DNA from 2 places in the Vibrio iocasae genome. Region 2 is predicted to be linked to the other one. Evidence: riboswitches for the same ligand, from Rfam matches in the RefSeq annotation. Region 2 holds a riboswitch; the other holds the start of a gene.
What was found. A riboswitch is a leader RNA that binds a small molecule or an ion and turns the genes downstream of it on or off. The one in region 2 is predicted to bind cobalamin.
Positions count from the first base shown of each region.

Region 1: linked by a shared signal. The riboswitch ahead of SNR28_RS25825 (TonB-dependent receptor) and the one ahead of SNR28_RS03435 (sirohydrochlorin cobaltochelatase) in region 2 are both predicted to bind cobalamin.

Region 1 is NZ_CP145311.1:3,472,004-3,481,615, reverse strand. Features, by position in the region: gene trmA (tRNA (uridine(54)-C5)-methyltransferase TrmA) at 448-1,557, opposite strand; cobalamin riboswitch at 1,728-1,946, shown strand; gene SNR28_RS25825 (TonB-dependent receptor) at 1,984-3,924, shown strand; gene murI (glutamate racemase) at 4,038-4,844, shown strand; gene SNR28_RS25815 (RNA recognition motif domain-containing protein) at 4,813-5,268, opposite strand; rRNA gene SNR28_RS25810 (16S ribosomal RNA) at 5,849-7,400, shown strand; tRNA gene SNR28_RS25805 (tRNA-Ile) at 7,471-7,547, shown strand; tRNA gene SNR28_RS25800 (tRNA-Ala) at 7,645-7,720, shown strand; rRNA gene SNR28_RS25795 (23S ribosomal RNA) at 8,020-9,612, shown strand, end outside.
Region 2 is NZ_CP145310.1:750,014-759,625, reverse strand. Features, by position in the region: gene SNR28_RS03450 (hypothetical protein) at 1-142, opposite strand, end outside; gene SNR28_RS03445 (glycerol dehydrogenase) at 283-1,365, opposite strand; gene SNR28_RS03440 (acetate/propionate family kinase) at 1,437-2,621, opposite strand; cobalamin riboswitch at 3,076-3,265, shown strand; gene SNR28_RS03435 (sirohydrochlorin cobaltochelatase) at 3,380-4,360, shown strand; gene SNR28_RS03430 (ABC transporter ATP-binding protein) at 4,369-5,301, shown strand; gene SNR28_RS03425 (ABC transporter permease) at 5,294-6,031, shown strand; gene SNR28_RS03420 (FecCD family ABC transporter permease) at 6,028-6,978, shown strand; gene SNR28_RS03415 (ABC transporter ATP-binding protein) at 6,971-7,711, shown strand; gene SNR28_RS03410 (ABC transporter substrate-binding protein) at 7,737-8,435, shown strand; gene SNR28_RS03405 (diguanylate cyclase) at 8,535-9,416, shown strand; gene SNR28_RS03400 (DUF1349 domain-containing protein) at 9,500-9,612, shown strand, end outside.

The DNA of each region.
Region 1 (9,612 bases), on a different replicon from region 2:
AATGCTCCGCAGTCAGCGCTGAATCCCGATTGTTGAACAAGCCTGAAGCATCTATATGCTATTTGTCTTGTGTTCAAAGTTTGGTAGTTGACAAAAAAGCCCGCGCAAACACAGCTGTATAAGGGTAAGCGTCCGCCATTGTCACCGCTGGGGTTAGCTCTCTTTATATTGTACAGAGTACAGAATAGGTGGCTGGTTAATTAGTAGGGAATGCCTCTAGCACAACGAGGTTGTGATAATATGAATTATTACCATCTGTGGCGAGAGGCTTGCAATAATGGCTTGATTCATAAACGATATATTTGAATGTGAGACTCGAATTGATTCAAGGTGCTTAACTTAGCTTTTACTAGGGCAGGGGGATTGAAATTATAGAATAATTGAATGCCCCGTACCCCGAGCCGTACCCGGGGTGGAATTTATAATGCCTTGTTTCGTGCTAGTTCCTTATTTTATAGGCTCTAGCAGTACGCCCGCCTCCATATGGTGGGTGTATGGGAACTGATCAAACAGAGCGAATCGTTTGATTGCGTGTGTTTCTTTAAGAATGTCTAGATTGTCTTTTAGTGTCTCAGGGTTACATGAGATATATAGAATACGCTCGTACCCCTGAACCATTTTGCATGTATCGATATCCATCCCTGCACGAGGTGGATCGACAAAAATGGTATTGCAGTTGTAGCTTTTAAGATCAATGTTCTGTTGCTTTAGACGACGAAACTCTCGTTTACCTTCCATTGCTTCGGTAAACTCTTCCGCAGACATGCGAATGATTTGTACATTTTCAATGTTGTTGGCTGCGATATTGTATTGAGCAGAATCGACTGATGGCTTAGCTAGCTCTGTTGCCAGTACACGCTCAAAGTTCTGAGCTAAAGCTAGTGAGAAGTTTCCATTACCACAGTACAGCTCTAGAAGATCGCCTTTACTCTCGTTAGTGCAATCTATCGCCCACTCCAGCATTTTCTGTGCTACTTCACCATTAGGTTGAGTAAAACTGTTTTCGACTTGTTGGTAGATATAAGGTTGGCCATTAACATTCAGCTTTTCAACAACGAAATCTCTGTCGAGAACGATCTTCATCTTACGAGCGCGACCAATAAGGTTCAGGTTAAACCCTTCCGATTCTAACTGCGCTTTTAGGTTTTTTGCATCTTCAGTCCACTGCTCGTCAAGCTGGCGGTGGTATAACAGTGATACAAGGATTTCACCACTGAGTGTGGATAGAAAATCTACCTGAAATAGTTTTTTACGAAGCGACTCTTTATCTTTAACCAGCTCTACTAATTTAGGCATCAAGTCGTTGATTAGTTTGCTTGCCGCCGGGAATTGGTCAACTCGATACTTTTCGCGAGTTTCCTGATTGAACATGATGTAATAAAGGTCATCACCTTCATGCCAAACTCGAAACTCCGCACGCATTCGGTAATTCTTCTCTGGTGATTCATATACCTCAAGCTCGGGAACACCATATTCGGAAAACAGCTCATTCATACGAAGCTTTTTTTCTTCTAGTTGTTCTTGATAACTTTGAGGGTTCATTTCAGGAATTGCCATATCGTTGCCTTACTCATTCGCACGGAGAGCGCAGATTTTATTCAATAGCAGGAGCATGTCCAGCTTTGTGTTGCTTTATTTAAAGTGTAATTCGATATACGCATGTATTATGACGATTTTTTATTATAGGAGGTTAACTTTCTATCTAGACACTTAATCAGTGAATAGATAGTATTTTCCCGATTGCTGATAGCGATGCTTTATATAAATCATTTGCATTACAGGGAATCCGGTGTAATTCCGGAACTGACGCGCAGCGGTAATAGAGAACGAACATCTTAGGTTAAAAGCCAAACACTGCTTGAATAAAGTGGGAAGTGAGATGCTAGGTAGTACGTGTTGTATTGAGCTCTTAAGTCCGAATATCTGACAGCAACGTTAAGTATAAAAATACTTGGAAAATTCTACGCGATTTAGGGAATTACAATGCGAAAATCATCTATAGCGATAGCAGTGGCATCGCTTCTTTCTTATACCTCATTTTCATACGCGCAAAACTCAGCTTCAGATGAAGAAACGATTGTCGTGTTTGGAAGAAGTGAAAATGTAAACTCTGTTTCAGATATTGCATCTAATATCGTTGTCATCGGTCAGGAAGAAATAAAAGCCAGTGGCGCGACCTCATTGTCTTCGTTGCTCCGTAGTCGAGCCGGTATCCAGATCTCTGACTCAAACTCAGGCCCTACGATAGCAATGAGGGGCTTCTCTGGTAGCCAAGCAGCACACAACACTCTAATCCTTGTTGATGGAAGAAAGCTTAACAAGCCAGATTTATCCGCCCCACAACTTTCTTCAATCCCGCTCAACCAAATAGAAAGCATTGAAGTAGTATCGGGTAGCTCTGGTGTTCTTCACGGTGATCAAGCTGTCGGTGGTATTATTAATATCATCACTAAAAAAGGTGGTGAAGTCACAGAGCTAAATGCATCTTTGGGAAGTAATAGCGCTTATGGTGGTGGAATTAATCTGTCCCGACAGATATCTGATACATGGAGTTATTCTTTATCTGTTAGTCAGGATAGTGATGAGAATTATCGGGATCATAATGACCGCGATACAGCGATGCTTCTGGCTCGTATCGACTATGCAGAACAAGATGAAGCTTTTTATACAGAATTCAGCTACTACGATAATTACCGTCAGTATGCAGGTAGCCTGTCAAAAACTAAATTCGAAGAAAATCCAAAGCAGGTGAACCCTGCAAACGCAAACGACTATGCTCATGAAATAACAAAGGCAGCTCGATTGGGTTATAAGCGTGATATCAATAAAGATTGGCTGGCTAAAGCGGATTTAAGTTTTGATGACACTTCCATAAACAGTATTGGTTGGGGCTCAAAAAGAGAAATAGATAGCATTCAACAAGCTGTTCAACTTCAGGCTGAAAGAGCTTTGTCAGTAGATGCAGGGAGGGGCAACCTCTTAGTTGGTCTGGATATTGGCCATTCCGACTATGACGCATCAACCAGAAAAAATAAGCAACTAATGTCTAGCTTATACTCTCAGATAAATTACCCCGTATCCAATAGCGTTACTCTTATTGGTGGCGGCCGCTACTCTAAAGTAGAAGACGATATTAAAGATTCGTCCACTTATGCTGGTGGAGCGACTCTCAAAGAGGATGCAACAGCACTAGAGCTCGGGGCAAATATCAAACCAAACGACAATACACGTTATTATGTTCGTGCAGAAAGCAACTTTCGTTTTGCTAAAGTTGATGAGCAAGCTTATACGTCTCCAGGGGTTGCTGGATTGAAACCACAAACTGGTGTTTCGATAGAAACGGGTGTTGACTATATCTGGGACGACTATTCAGTTAAATTTGATATATACAACTTAAAGCTTGAAGACGAAATAGTTTTCGACTCCAGTGCAGAGAAACCCGTGGGCGGTAACTTTTCCGGGGCGAATGTAAACTCTGATCCTACAGAAAGGTTTGGTGGAACATTCTACTTCGATGCCTATGTCACGGAAGAGCTAATGCTTGGTGCCGAGTATAGCTATGTAAATGCGGAATACAGCAAAGGTGACAACAAAGGAAATGATATTCCTTGGGTAGCAAGTCATTCAGGTAGAAGCTTTGCTAACTACGATTTAACTTTTAACTGGAAGCTGTTCGCAGAAGCCGTTTACGTCGGTGAGAAATATGAAAATGGCGATAGTGGTAATGTAAACGACAAGTTAGATGCATACTGGCTTGGAAATTTGGCGCTTTCCTATATTAACGAATCATTTCAGGCAAATCTGAGGGTTGATAATATAGCGGATGAAAAATATGCAGATTTTGTAAGCTATTCCAGTTTTGGTTCAGGGTACTACGTGGGGCATGGAAGAGAAGTTAACTTAAGTGTCTCTTACTCATTTTAAATAAACAGTTATAGGGGGTCGGAGTATTTCGGCTCCCTGTTGTTCAATAGCTGACTTGCTAAGTTGTCGAACAGTAGTATCATCGTGGGAAATTTCTTAGCTTCCTTTTAATCTTGTCAAATCTAGCCCAAACTTCCTCTAAAGTTTTAATCTTCGACTCTGGTGTCGGTGGCCTTTCTGTCTACAAAGAAATAAAAAGATTGCTGCCAAATTTAGAGTACATATATTTATTTGACAATGAAGCTTACCCATATGGTGAGCTACCCAAAGATGTGCTCATCTCTCGTGTCGAAAAGCTGGTGGTTAAAGCGGTCAAGCAAGAAGGTGTGGATTTGGTCGTTATTGCCTGCAATACAGCGAGTACTATCGTTTTACCAGTACTGAGGAAGGTGTTAGATATTCCGGTTGTTGGTGTTGTTCCTGCAATAAAGCCTGCTAGTCTTATCGCACATACAGCAGTTGGCCTGATAGCAACGCCCGCTACGGTTAATAGAGAATACACACACCAGCTAATAGAAAGCTTCGCTTCAGCTATGCCTGTTGAGCTACTTGGAACAACCAGGTTAGTTGATATGGCAGAAGAAAAGCTTTGCGGAAAAAAAGTCGATTTGGATGAGCTAAAGGAAGTACTTTCTCCGCTAGTGAACAAAATCGATGTTGCTGTACTTGGTTGTACTCATTTTCCACTATTAAGAGAAGAGATAAATCAGGTGTTTAATGAGCGAGTTGTTTTGATCGATTCTGGTGAAGCGATAGCACGGAGAGTTAAGTCTTTGTTACCCGTAATTGTAGGTCAGAGAAGTCATACCCGATTTAAGATATTTTGTAGTGCAGCTTTAACGGATAAAGCTGCACTAAACAGAGCTGTAGAAAAACTTAACTTTGCTCCTATTGAGATGCTTCCGATTCAGGATGTTTAGGATCGTTTGCAATACGCACTTTCAAGGTTCTCTGCATATAGTCGTTGTCATTTAATGCATTGATTGCTGTTTCAGCATCTGTACTTGCCATAACAACAAAACCAAACCCTCTCCTTTTCCCTGTGCGTTTGTCTTTCATTAGCCTTACAGCGAATACTTCTCCATGTTCAGAAAAGAGCTCACGAACGTTCGACTCGTTAGCCTTATATGGCAGATTGCCCACATATAGAGTTTTAGTTGATGGCTTGCCTTTTTCTTTCTTGTCTGTAGAGGAGTTAGAAAGTGAAAGAACGAAAGAAGTAGCGGCTACGCCAATGATGAATGAAATTGATGGTAAAGGTTGCTCTGGTGAAATCATGTAGAAGATAGCCGCACCAAGAACAGCTAAAGCAACCAGTAGAACAGTAGATTTTTTAGAGTTCATATAAGAATACAACTTTTAATAGTTAAATTAAGGATTAACGTTATTAACATAACGAACACATGAATCTTACGTTTATCCACATATGAATGCCAATGTAATGGTGTGACCGCCTTCAAATGTTGAAATTTTATCCAATAAACAAGGTATTGATTGTTTTTCCAACGCTTGGAAAAAAAATTGAAAAAAGATCTTGCACTAAAAAAGATCCTCCCTATAATGCCGCATCACCGACACGGAGTGAGGCGCTAGTCACACTTTGAGTTAGGAAAGAGAAAAAAGATTTTTTAAAAAGATCTTGACTCAACAAAACGGAAGCGTAGAATACGCATCCCTAACTGAGCCGCTAAATGGCTAAGTTAAATTGCTCTTTAACAATTTAAACCTATCAATCTGTGTGGGCACTCGTTGATGATAATCTAAAAAGATTTATCAATGAACTGAGTGACCAAACGAAATAACTTTATGTTATTCGGCACAGTCAATTCATTATCGTTCTGTTGGAACGATAATAGCTTTGAAATTACTTATGTAGTTTTGAAGTCAGTATTCATTGAGCCGCATCTTAGATGCAAAAAAACTTTAATTGAAGAGTTTGATCATGGCTCAGATTGAACGCTGGCGGCAGGCCTAACACATGCAAGTCGAGCGGAAACGACTTAACTGAACCTTCGGGGAACGTTAAGGGCGTCGAGCGGCGGACGGGTGAGTAATGCTTAGGAAGTTGCCCGGTAGAGGGGGATAACCATTGGAAACGATGGCTAATACCGCATACTCTCTTCGGAGCAAAGTGGGGGACCTTCGGGCCTCACGCTATCGGATACGCCTAAGTGAGATTAGCTAGTTGGTGAGGTAAGAGCTCACCAAGGCGACGATCTCTAGCTGGTCTGAGAGGATGATCAGCCACACTGGAACTGAGACACGGTCCAGACTCCTACGGGAGGCAGCAGTGGGGAATATTGCACAATGGGCGCAAGCCTGATGCAGCCATGCCGCGTGTGTGAAGAAGGCCTTCGGGTTGTAAAGCACTTTCAGCAGTGAGGAAGGTGGTGAGTTTAATACGCTCATCATTTGACGTTAGCTGCAGAAGAAGCACCGGCTAACTCCGTGCCAGCAGCCGCGGTAATACGGAGGGTGCGAGCGTTAATCGGAATTACTGGGCGTAAAGCGCATGCAGGTGGTTAATTAAGTCAGATGTGAAAGCCCGGGGCTCAACCTCGGAAGGCCATTTGAAACTGGTTAACTAGAGTACTGTAGAGGGGGGTAGAATTTCAGGTGTAGCGGTGAAATGCGTAGAGATCTGAAGGAATACCGGTGGCGAAGGCGGCCCCCTGGACAGATACTGACACTCAGATGCGAAAGCGTGGGGAGCAAACAGGATTAGATACCCTGGTAGTCCACGCCGTAAACGATGTCTACTTGGAGGTTGTTCCCTTGAGGAGTGGCTTTCGGAGCTAACGCGTTAAGTAGACCGCCTGGGGAGTACGGTCGCAAGATTAAAACTCAAATGAATTGACGGGGGCCCGCACAAGCGGTGGAGCATGTGGTTTAATTCGATGCAACGCGAAGAACCTTACCTACTCTTGACATCTACAGAAGCCAGCGGAGACGCAGGTGTGCCTTCGGGAACTGTAAGACAGGTGCTGCATGGCTGTCGTCAGCTCGTGTTGTGAAATGTTGGGTTAAGTCCCGCAACGAGCGCAACCCTTATCCTTAATTGCCAGCACTTCGGGTGGGAACTTTGGGGAGACTGCCGGTGATAAACCGGAGGAAGGTGGGGACGACGTCAAGTCATCATGGCCCTTACGAGTAGGGCTACACACGTGCTACAATGGCGCATACAGAGGGCTGCTAGCTTGCGAGAGTCAGCGAATCCCAAAAAGTGCGTCGTAGTCCGGATTGGAGTCTGCAACTCGACTCCATGAAGTCGGAATCGCTAGTAATCGTAGATCAGAATGCTACGGTGAATACGTTCCCGGGCCTTGTACACACCGCCCGTCACACCATGGGAGTGGGCTGCAAAAGAAGTAGGTAGTTTAACCTTCGGGGGGACGCTTACCACTTTGTGGTTCATGACTGGGGTGAAGTCGTAACAAGGTAGCCCTAGGGGAACCTGGGGCTGGATCACCTCCTTAACGATATAGATTGTGCATTGATGAGTGTTCACACAGATTGATTAGGTTTAGAAAGTAAAGAAGCAAACGTGGGTCTGTAGCTCAGGTGGTTAGAGCGTTCGCCTGATAAGCGAGAGGTCGGTGGTTCAAGTCCACTCAGACCCACCAATTTTACTTTATGCTGCGTTATGAAGCTCGTCGTGTAGTGAACTACACTTCCTCACTTCATGCCTTGCCTAAAGCAAAATAAGCAACACCACTAGATGGGGCTATAGCTCAGCTGGGAGAGCGCCTGCCTTGCACGCAGGAGGTCTGCGGTTCGATCCCGCATAGCTCCACCATCTTTAAGCATTCTTGCGAGTGTGTTTAAAAATGGTTTCGAAAGAAATCTTTGCTCTTTAACAATTTGGAAAGCTGACGAATAACAACAATCCCCATATCTTCGGATATGCGTTGTTATTCAATTAAAAGTTCTCAAATCCTATGTCTTTTAAAGATATAGGTACCAACACACATTCAAGTGTTCTTGGAATTTGAGTCCGGCAAAATCGAGTCTGCATCATGTATAAAAATTGCAGACAACTTTGGTTGTTTGATTAAACAATCTTAAAGGTTTCTTAGAAACTCTTTGGGGTTGTATGGTTAAGTGACTAAGCGTACACGGTGGATGCCTTGGCAGTCAGAGGCGATGAAGGACGTATTAACTTGCGATAAGCGTAGATAAGGCAGTAAAAGCCACTTGAGTCTACGATTTCCGAATGGGGAAACCCAATTGCATAAGCAATTATCATTAACTGAATACATAGGTTAATGAGGCGAACCGGGGGAACTGAAACATCTAAGTACCCCGAGGAAAAGAAATCAACCGAGATTCCGAAAGTAGCGGCGAGCGAAATTGGATTAGCCCTTAAGCTTTTAATGGTTCAGGTGAACATGCTGGAAAGCATGGCAATAAAGGGTGATAGCCCCGTAACCGACAAACCATTTTCAGTGAAATCGAGTAAGGCGGGACACGTGATATCCTGTCTGAATATGGGGGGACCATCCTCCAAGGCTAAATACTCCTGACTGACCGATAGTGAACCAGTACCGTGAGGGAAAGGCGAAAAGAACCCCTGTGAGGGGAGTGAAATAGAACCTGAAACCGTGTACGTACAAGCAGTAGGAGCCTCCTTTGTGGGGTGACTGCGTACCTTTTGTATAATGGGTCAGCGACTTATATTCAGTGGCAAGGTTAACCGTTTAGGGGAGCCGTAGGGAAACCGAGTCTTAACTGGGCGTTCAGTCTCTGGATATAGACCCGAAACCAGGTGATCTAGCCATGGGCAGGTTGAAGGTTGAGTAACATCAACTGGAGGACCGAACCGACTAATGTTGAAAAATTAGCGGATGACTTGTGGCTAGGGGTGAAAGGCCAATCAAACCTGGAGATAGCTGGTTCTCCCCGAAAGCTATTTAGGTAGCGCCTCGGACGAATACTACTGGGGGTAGAGCACTGTTAAGGCTAGGGGGTCATCCCGACTTACCAACCCTTTGCAAACTCCGAATACCAGTAAGTACTATCCGGGAGACACACGGCGGGTGCTAACGTCCGTCGTGGAGAGGGAAACAACCCAGACCGCCAGCTAAGGTCCCAAATTATTACTAAGTGGGAAACGATGTGGGAAGGCTAAAACAGCTAGGATGTTGGCTTAGAAGCAGCCATCATTTAAAGAAAGCGTAATAGCTCACTAGTCGAGTCGGCCTGCGCGGAAGATGTAACGGGGCTAAGTAATAAACCGAAGCTGCGGCTGCAATCTTTGATTGCGGGGTAGGGGAGCGTTCTGTAAGCCGTTGAAGGTGAATCGTAAGGTTTGCTGGAGGTATCAGAAGTGCGAATGCTGACATGAGTAACGATAATGGGGGTGAAAAACCTCCACGCCGGAAGACCAAGGGTTCCTGTCCAACGTTAATCGGGGCAGGGTAAGTCGACCCCTAAGGCGAGGCCGAAAGGCGTAGTCGATGGGAAACGGGTTAATATTCCCGTACTTCTTACAATTGCGATGGGGGGACGGAGAAGGCTAGGTGGGCCTGGCGACGGTTGTCCAGGTTCAAGTGCGTAGGCTTAAGAGTTAGGTAAATCCGGCTCTTTTTAAGGCTGAGACACGATGTCGAGCTACTACGGTAGTGAAGTCATTGATGCCATGCTTCCAGGAAAAGCCTCTAAGCTTCAGATTGTAAGGAATCGTACCCC
Region 2 (9,612 bases):
CGCTATAGCTGTAGTTCTTCTCATAAACCATACCAAGCCAATCACCTTCCGGTCCGTATTCAACTTCCCCTGCGTAAGTTCCACGTGATTTTAAATCATCGACCACGCGTTTAAATTCTTCTCTTGCTTCTGCGCTATTCATCCTCAATCCTCCCTATGTGCTATCACCAGCATCTACACGACGCTTAGCACTAAATCGAAATGAAATCGGAGAATTTTATGCAAAAAAAAGGCCCAGATTGTACTGAACCTTTTTAGCATTTGTTGTCAATGAGTTAGCAATTAGAACAAGTCTGAGCCTAGACGGTCAGCGGCAAGAATTGCCGCAAGAACGCTTTCTGCGGTCACTTCAAACGGCATGTTATGGATGGTTTCACCTTCCGCTGTCGCCAGTTTAGCAACTTCATACAGCTTCTCTTTATCGATTTCCTTCACGCCCATCTCCGCAAGGTTAGTTGGAAGACCTACGCTAACGCAGAACTCGATAACTTCTTTGATCTCTTCTGCTGGTGCGTTCTCAAGAACCAACTGAGTGATCGTACCAAACGCTACTTTTTCACCATGGTATAGGTGGTGACACTCTTCAAGAAGCGTCAGACCGTTATGAATTGCGTGAGCTGCTGCAAGGCCACCACTTTCAAAACCAACACCACTTAGGAAGGTGTTTGCTTCTACAATGTTTTCTAGTGTTTTAGTTGATACACCTGCATCCGCAGCAGCTTTCGCAATGTAGCCCTGATCGATCAGCGTGTCATAACACAGACGAGCCAGAGTAAGTGCTGCGTTGGTCGTCAGGCCACCAGCCATGTTGCCAGCCTGAGCGGCCTTCGCGGCACGTGCTTCGAAGTAAGTTGCAAGCGCATCACCCATACCAGCCACAAGCAGACGTGTTGGTGCTTTAGAAATGATGTCAGTATCCATCAGAACCACATCCGGGTTACTTGGAAGCAGTAGGTACTCATCGAACACACCGTCTTCGGTGTAAAGAACAGATAGCGCACTACAAGGAGCATCTGTTGATGCGATAGTAGGAACGATAACGACTGGAAGATCTGCGTAGAACGCAACCGCTTTTGCTGTATCCAGTGTTTTACCGCCACCGACACCAACAATCATTTCACTGCCATACTCAGCGATCTTGCCTTTTAGTCTTTCTACTTCGACCTTAGAACATTCACCTTTAAACAGTTCAAAGTTAACTTCAACTCCTTGTGCTGCATAGCTGGTCGTTACTGCATCTTTTGTCAGACCCATTACAAAATCATCGGCAATAACCAGTGAGCGCTTGTTTGCGTAGTTTGCGATGTTCTTGATTGAGCCACTACCCTGAATGTACTTTCCAGGAGAAATAATGATGCTATCCATTGAATTTTCCTCTTTTAACTTTGTCGTTAAATCAATTAATTAAATAATAAAAATTGTCTACTTCTTAATGCTTACAACTTCTGACAGACCTCTCGGGCTATCATTAATTCTTCATTTGTATTGAGCACCAGAGTCGCAACCGTCGCGTCTTCAGTCTGGATGCAGGTGTCATTCGATTTGTTTTTAGCGGCATCAATTGCAATACCAAATGCAGAGAGCCCTTCGGTCACCTTGCTTCGAATCAATCTTGAGTTTTCGCCGATACCACCAGTGAAAATAAGTGCATCGATTCCACCCATCTGAACCATATAACTACCCACAAAATGGCGGATTCTGTCGACAAACATGTCCAATGCCAGTTGCGCCTTCAAATTGCCTGATTCCGCGGCCAGTTCTACTTCGCGGCAATCATTAGAAAGCTGAGAGATACCTAACAAACCAGACTCTTTGTTGAAAATGTCCTGAACCTCTTCATAGCTGGTCTCAAGCTTGCCTTGCAGATAACCCGATATAGAAGGGTCAATGTCACCACATCGGGTTCCCATCATGATTCCGGCTAAAGGAGTAAAGCCCATAGAAGTGTTAACCGATTCACCGCCGTCGATGGCACAGATGCTCGCACCACTGCCAAGGTGGCAACTGACGATTTTTAACTCTTCCAGTGGTTTGTTGAGTTGCTGCGTGCACAACTGTGCTACGTATCCGTGGCTGGTACCATGGAAGCCATAACGACGAATTTTATGCTGCTGGTATAACTCATACGGTATGGCATACAAGAAATGTTCTGGCTTCATTGTCTGGTGAAACGCAGTGTCAAACACAGCAACATTGCAGACATCCGGTAAGATTCGTTTAATCGCTTTAATGCCGGTTACATTTGCCGGGTTGTGGAGCGGTGCCAGTTCAATTTGGTTCTCAATCTCTTTTAGGACTTCATCGGTCACAACGGTCGCCTGGCTAAAACGCTCTCCGCCGTGGGCGACTCGATGCCCTACCCCAGTAATGTCTTTAAGATCAGCAACAATACCTAGTTCAGTTAACGATGTTAGCAAGCCATCAATGGCTGATTCATAGTCTAATATTGGTTTATATTGTGTGAACTCATGGCCCTCTCCGTATTTAACTGAGAATGCCGCGTCCTGCTTACCAATTTTATCTATTATCCCTTTTGCAATTACCTGTTCATTAGGCATTTCAAAAAGTTGAAATTTAATTGTTGAACTGCCTGCATTAACAGCCATTACAATATTACTCATCACTCCCTCGATATATTTAATTTATTTGTCTATTTCTTATAAACAATGATCAATTCAGGGTTACCAATATATCAATGATGGATAAAAATATTTCGCTGACTAAATCATACAACGATGGTAATAAATTACGCCCCATGCAAATATATTGTCATACCCCACAGCACCACGACCCAACCAACCTCCACAAAACATAAGGTTAGACAGCAACACCACAAGTTTTTGACTATTCAAACATTAAGAATTCATTGTCATTTAGGATTTTGGGAACTGTGATTAATAACAAATAATTACTATGCGAAGTGTGAATTTTAACCACGTAAAATGAGAGGCATTATCAATAAAGCAGTAAGTAATAAATTTATCTGCAATGGTAATATATTTATCATCAGCGAAATATTTTTATTAAATAACCATTTTTTGATTTTAATCACGGTTGATTAAATAAAGTTTAATGCATTATATTAACGCTTCAGGTGCTATGCTTTATGCATTCGCTTAATAGGGAATCAAGTTAAATTCTTGAGCTGTGCCCGCAACTGTAATTGGTGAGTCTTCAAATATAAGCCACTGGAGAAATCTGGGAAGGGAGTTTGTAAGGCGTAGACCCAAGAGCCAGGAGACCTGCCTGAATGTGTGTGGATTTCTTCCACCTAACGAGCGGGTTACTCGTGGTACATAAGCACACCTTTGCTAATGCCCGATGTTCATCCCGTAAGAGTTTACAAGCCTATGTTGGATCTAACTTACGGAACACTATAATGCTAAAACAAATTTCAACTTCTCTTTTACTAGGCGCTATTGCTGCAGCGCCTTTTGCTCAGGCATCTGATGCTAAACCAGAAGAAGCTAAAACCGCTATTGTTCTTGCCGCATTTGGCACGACTTATGACACCGCGGTTGGTTCTCTAATCGGTATTCAGGAAGAAGTAGAACAGGCGTATCCGAACACGCCTGTTCGTTTCGCTTTTACTTCTAATATTATCCGCAAAATCTGGCATCAAAGAGACTCTGATCAAGCGTACAAAGATGCCCACCCTGACATCCCGGCTAGCTTCTACGATGTAAAAAATATTCTGGGTACTCTGGCTGACCTTCAGAACGAAGGTTATAAAAACATCGTCGTTCAAACGACGCTTCTTACCCACGGTGAAGAGTTCATCGATCTTAAAGCGTATACCGATGCACTTAGCTCTATAGAAACCATCAAGCAGAAATGGAAGCCTTTCCATACCATCACTATTGGCCGCCCTTTAATGGGAACATGGGGTAAAGATTACGAGTATCGTCAGGACCTCGAAAAGCTAACCGTTGCGCTGAAAAGCGACGTTGAACTGGCTAAGAAAAACAATTCCGCTCTTGTCTACATGGGACACGGTAATGACCACCTCTCGACAGGCCTGTACTATGAACTGGGCGAGATGATGAATGAAGCTTACCCAGAAGTGAAAACATATGTAGGTCTTGTAGAAGGGCATCCTGGTTTCGATAAGATACTGGCCGATATGAAAAAAGATGGTGTTAAAAAAGTTACTGCCAAACCACTGATGGTCGTTGCTGGAGACCACGCAACTAACGATATGGCTGGTGATGAAGAAGATTCATGGAAAGTGATGCTTTCTAATGAAGGCATCAAAGTAACACCAGTCCTAGAAGGCCTTGGTAGCAACGATGCTATCCAAAAGATCTATCTTCAGCATCTGGTTGACGCAGCAAACGATGCAAAACTGGCGCTTAAGTAGGTAATGAAGTGAACGCAACCTCAGTTCCAAATAACACAGCATCAAAACCAGACACAGTATCCATACAAGTTGCTGTCTCGAATGAGGATGCGTTTATCGAAGTCCGGTCTCTTACCCGAAATTTTGGTAAGAGCCGGGCGGTTGATAACATGAGTTTTTCCCTTAAAAAAGGAGAAATTTGTGCCTTTCTCGGCCCTAACGGTGCCGGAAAGACCACAACGATAAAAATGCTCACCGGCCTGCTAGAGCCAGACTCGGGCAAAATTTTGTATGAAAGTCAGGAAAACCGTTCCGACAGACATGAACTAAGACGTTTAATTGGTGTTGTACCTCAACACAACAATATCGACAGAGAACTCACCCCTGCCGAAAACCTCCGTGTTCATGGGCTTTTGTACAAAATGCGAGGCAAAGACCTCGAACAAGCCATTGAAGAGAGTCTGGAGTTTGCTGGCCTGCAAGATCATAAAGAAAAACCATCAGGAAAACTCTCTGGCGGCATGAAGCGCAAGCTAGTGATCGCCAGAGCCCTGATGCACAAACCTAAAATCCTCTTTCTGGATGAACCTACCGTAGGGCTCGATCCCCACAGTCGCAGGAAGATGTGGTCTTTCCTGAATAAAATCAATCAGGAACGTAAGTGCACCATATTCCTGACTACCCACTATATTGAGGAAGCAGAACGTCTATCGGAAAGAGTTATTTTTATCGATAGCGGCAAAATCATAACAGAGGGAACCGCGGACACTCTGAAACAACAGCTCGGTCAATGTGTGTTGGATATTGAGTCAGAGGAGTTCACCCAGGAATTTTTTGATGACAGAGAGCAAGCACTTAAAAGGCTATCTCAAATTACACACGCCCCTGTAAGCATCAGGGAGACAACACTGGAAGACGTATTCCTTCATTTAACAGGAAAGAGGTTAGTCAAAAATGCTTGATGGTGTTGTAGGTATCTACTACCGGGAGTGTACTGTTCTCCGAAAAAAGCTAGTGCGAGTGGTTCTGGCAGCAGCCGTGCCACCGTTTCTTTATTTAATGGCCTTTGGCTACGGTGTCGGCAAGGGAACCAGTGTCGAGGGGCTGGACTACCTGACTTTCCTTCTGCCCGGCCTGCTTGCCATGTCAAGCATGAACCACAGCTACAATATCGCTACCGAGATAAACATCAGCCGTTTCTACTTAAAAATATTTGAAGAGTATCTGCTCTCTCCCAATCAGCGCTGGCAGATCGTGCTGGGTGAAGTCGCTTACGGTGTAACCAAGGGCATGATTCCAGTTGTAGTCGTCTCTGTTTACAGTGTGATTTGCGGAATTTCACTGCATTTTGGTATCCAGTTTTTGCTCGCTTTGGTCCTTCATCTGATCGCTTTTGCACTCATTGGCTTGATTGTCTCTCTGAAAATGAAGAACCACAGAGATCAGGCGACAATGAACTCATTTGTTATTACACCAATGATGTTCCTTTCAGGCACATTCTTCCCTGTCGATCAAATGCCGCTGTTTATTCAGTGGCTGGCAAAGCTGTCGCCTTTGACTTACAGCGCAGACTTGATCCGCTCATCCCTGCTAAATTCACCGTTTAACTATTCGTCTTTAGGAATATTACTGGTGCTAAACGTGGTATTGGTCTTTATCGCAACAAGAATTGTCTATAAGGTTGAAGCATGAAGTGGGGACTAGTTGGAATCTTCATAGTCGCCATGTTGTTGTCCATGTTAATTGGACCTAACTTCATCAACCCGTTAGACATGTCGGCAATTGAGTACAAAATTCTTACCGAGTTGCGAGTTCCTAGGGTACTGTTTTCAGCGGTTATCGGTGCAATGCTTGGGCTTAGTGGCAGCATCTACCAGCTCACGCTTAAAAACCCACTAGCAGATAGTTTCACTACAGGTGCCGCCTCGTCTTCAGCTTTGGGGGCCGTACTTGCTATCTCATTAGGTATGCCGGTTCATCTCATCTCTGTTTTCGCTTTTATCACTGGTATTAGTGGACTTGCCATGGTTTATCGAATGTCCCTGACCGGAGGGCGAATCAACCCGATCACCATGATTCTTGCTGGTGTGGTGATGAATGTGGTTTCCTCTGCTGTTATCAGCTTCTCTAAGTACTACTTTGAAGACTCATTAAACTCCATCGTCTACTGGCTGATGGGGGGAATATTTATGGTGAATGCAGAACGATTGATCATCTGTATTGTACTTTTTGCACTGGTCTTCGCTTATCTGCACCGAAACGCAATGAAGCTGAATATCCTAGCGCTCGATGAACATTCCGCGCAGAGCTTAGGCGTCAACGTTCACAGGCTACGATCAATTGTATTTATCGCCTCTACCCTGTTGGTGTCGGTAGCGGTTAGCTTTTCTGGCATCATCGGGTTTGTCGGCCTGATTGTCCCACACATTTCACGTAGCCTGTTTGGCAGCGATATGAAGCACAACATATTCTATTCAAGCCTGTTTGGTGCATTCTTGTTGATGGCATCCGATACGTTATCACGTGTAATTATTCCAGGAGGCGCCGAATTGCCAGTAGGTATCATGACTGCCATCTTTGGTGGCCTGTTCTTCTTCTACCTGTTAAAACGTCGCAGGGAGCACTTCTGGAATGGCTAACCTTACGATTAAAAATCTCAATTTTTCCCGCGGAGACTTCAAACTGAGTGTCCCGGAGCTGGAAATAAAGCACGGGGAAAAAGTCGCGCTAATGGGTGAGAACGGCTGTGGTAAAAGTACCCTGATCAACCTAGCAACTGGATTAATTGATGTACCCAAGAAATCGGTGTTCTATCAAAACAGAGCGATAGAGAAGATCCCTCATGCCGAGCGTGCCCGGTTATTCTCAGTACTTGCTCAGTTCTCTGATATCTCCTTCCCTTTTAGTGTTATGGAAGTGGCATTACTAGGTAGGTATGTGCACCTGACAAGCAATGATTTTCAGCAGAAAGATCGCGACATCACGCTTGATCTGTTAAAGCTGCTCGATATCGACCAGTACAAAGATAAGAGCTATGCCGATTTGTCAGGCGGTGAGAAGCGCCGAGTCATGATAGCCAGGGTTCTGAATCAGGAAGCGCCTATCATCTTTATGGATGAGCCTAACTCCAGCCTTGATATCAGGCACACGCTAGAGATATTTGAACACATGCATCGACTACCACAGACGGTGATAACTTCAGTGCACGATATCAATCTGGCTCACCGCTACTTTGATCGCTTCCTGTTCTTTAAACAAGGCAATCTAATCTACGATGTTCCGCGTGATGCGGTAACACCACAACTACTTTCTGAGGTTTATGATGTTACGGTATCTACTGATACTTCTAGCTTTAATTTTTGTCCCAACTAGCTACGCATACGAAAGAATTGTCCTTTTGGCTCCTGCTGCAGGAGACATTCTGATTAAGCTGGGTGCTCAAGACAAAGTTGTGGGCGTCACACGCAGTAATCACGACTTTCCAGATGCACTAAAGATAGGTTCCCATATCAAGCCAAATGTGGAGTTGCTAAAAGGGTTAGAGCCCGATCTGCTTATCATCAGCACAAACCGCTTTTTCTCGGATCAAATGAAGCAGCAAATCGATGCGGATGTCATTCAATACGATCCATATACCCTGAATGAGATTTTGGAACAAATCGTCAAGATAGGCAGGGTTGTCGATAAACAACAACAAGCAAAACAGTTGGTGGCAGAGCTGTCAGATATTCAGTCTCAGATTAAGCCTCTTGAGAACAAGCCAAGAGTGGTCTTTGAGGTAACCGAAAGTCCATTTATGGTTGCCGGACAGAAAAGCATTGTAAACGGAATCATCACTGCGGCAGGTGGCGAGCTGATTGCCCCCGGCAAACGTAAAGTCGTGAAGTTCAATGTAGAAAGTATCCTATTTGAAAACCCGGACTTTTATCTCTATCAGGTTGGCCCCATGAACAAAAGCCCTACACCACCGCTAAGCAGGCCAAATTACAGCATTATTGACAGTCAGATAATAAAAGTTGATCAGCTTGAATTTTCAAGAGCAACAACACGTTCCTTCTATCTCGCTCTTGAGATGAATAAGAAGTTTCAGGAATAAGCGGAATAATATCTTAACTATCCTCCTATGCACCTCACCATTTTGAATTAGACTTAGTTGTATCGTTAGTGATTACAACGTCATTACGGGTAGGTGCACATGGACGGTCAGATTGATTTCAGATGTTTGTATGAAAAGTGCCTGGCGGGCATTTTGTTAACTGATAGAGATATGAATATCACGCAGGCAAACCAATCAGCCTGTGAGCTCTTGGGCTATAACACATTTGAAGATATCGACCGCCTTAAAATCGACTCCTACCACATAGATTCATCCCACCAGGAACTCTTTAACTTTTATATAGAAAAAAGCCTGCTGAAGGGTAAACCCATCGTTGTGGACTTTCCGTTCTTAAAGAAGGGAGGAGACACAGTCTGGCTTAGTATTTCAGCAATAGCGATAGATGCTGGAGATAAGCCTGATCTGGACAAAGGTGTGGTTTGGACTCTGGTTGATATTTCCTCTCGTAAACAAGTGGAAGAGAAGTTGACCCACGAATCAAACACCGACTACCTAACCGGTATCAGTAATCGACGGCATTTCTTTCTCACTGCATCTAAGCAGATCAGTTTCCACGACAGAAATAAACGTACGCTATCCGTTCTGATGTTAGATATAGACAATTTTAAAGCAGTGAACGATGGCTACGGTCATGCCGTTGGAGATCAATCGATCTGCATGCTCTCTGATATCTGCCAGGAAAGCCTTCGACATGAAGATCTTCTGGGCCGCCTTGGTGGTGAAGAGTTCGCTATACTATTCGCAGAAACCTCCATTGAAGATGCGAAGATGATTGCAGAGCGCATTCGAATTCAGGTACAGAAAATGAGCCGCGAGATGAGCGGCCCGGAATTCACTATTAGCATTGGTGCTGCAGAACTTAGGGAAAACGACAACATCGATTCTCTGCTAAGCCGAGCCGATGGCGCACTCTACGTAGCAAAACATCGTGGTCGAAATCAGGTTGTCGATGTTCAGTAATTAGGCGCATGACTCCCCTCTCGTTTTTTCTCTACATTTGGACATAGAATCCAGGTATCAGTTAGTTAGATGAGAAAAAGATAATGATAGACTTTACAAAGGGCGAATGGATATTCGAGCCAAAATTACATAAGGTAACAGCAGAGTCGGTATCGATTACAACAGAACCTGAAACAGACTTCTGGCAGCGTTCATA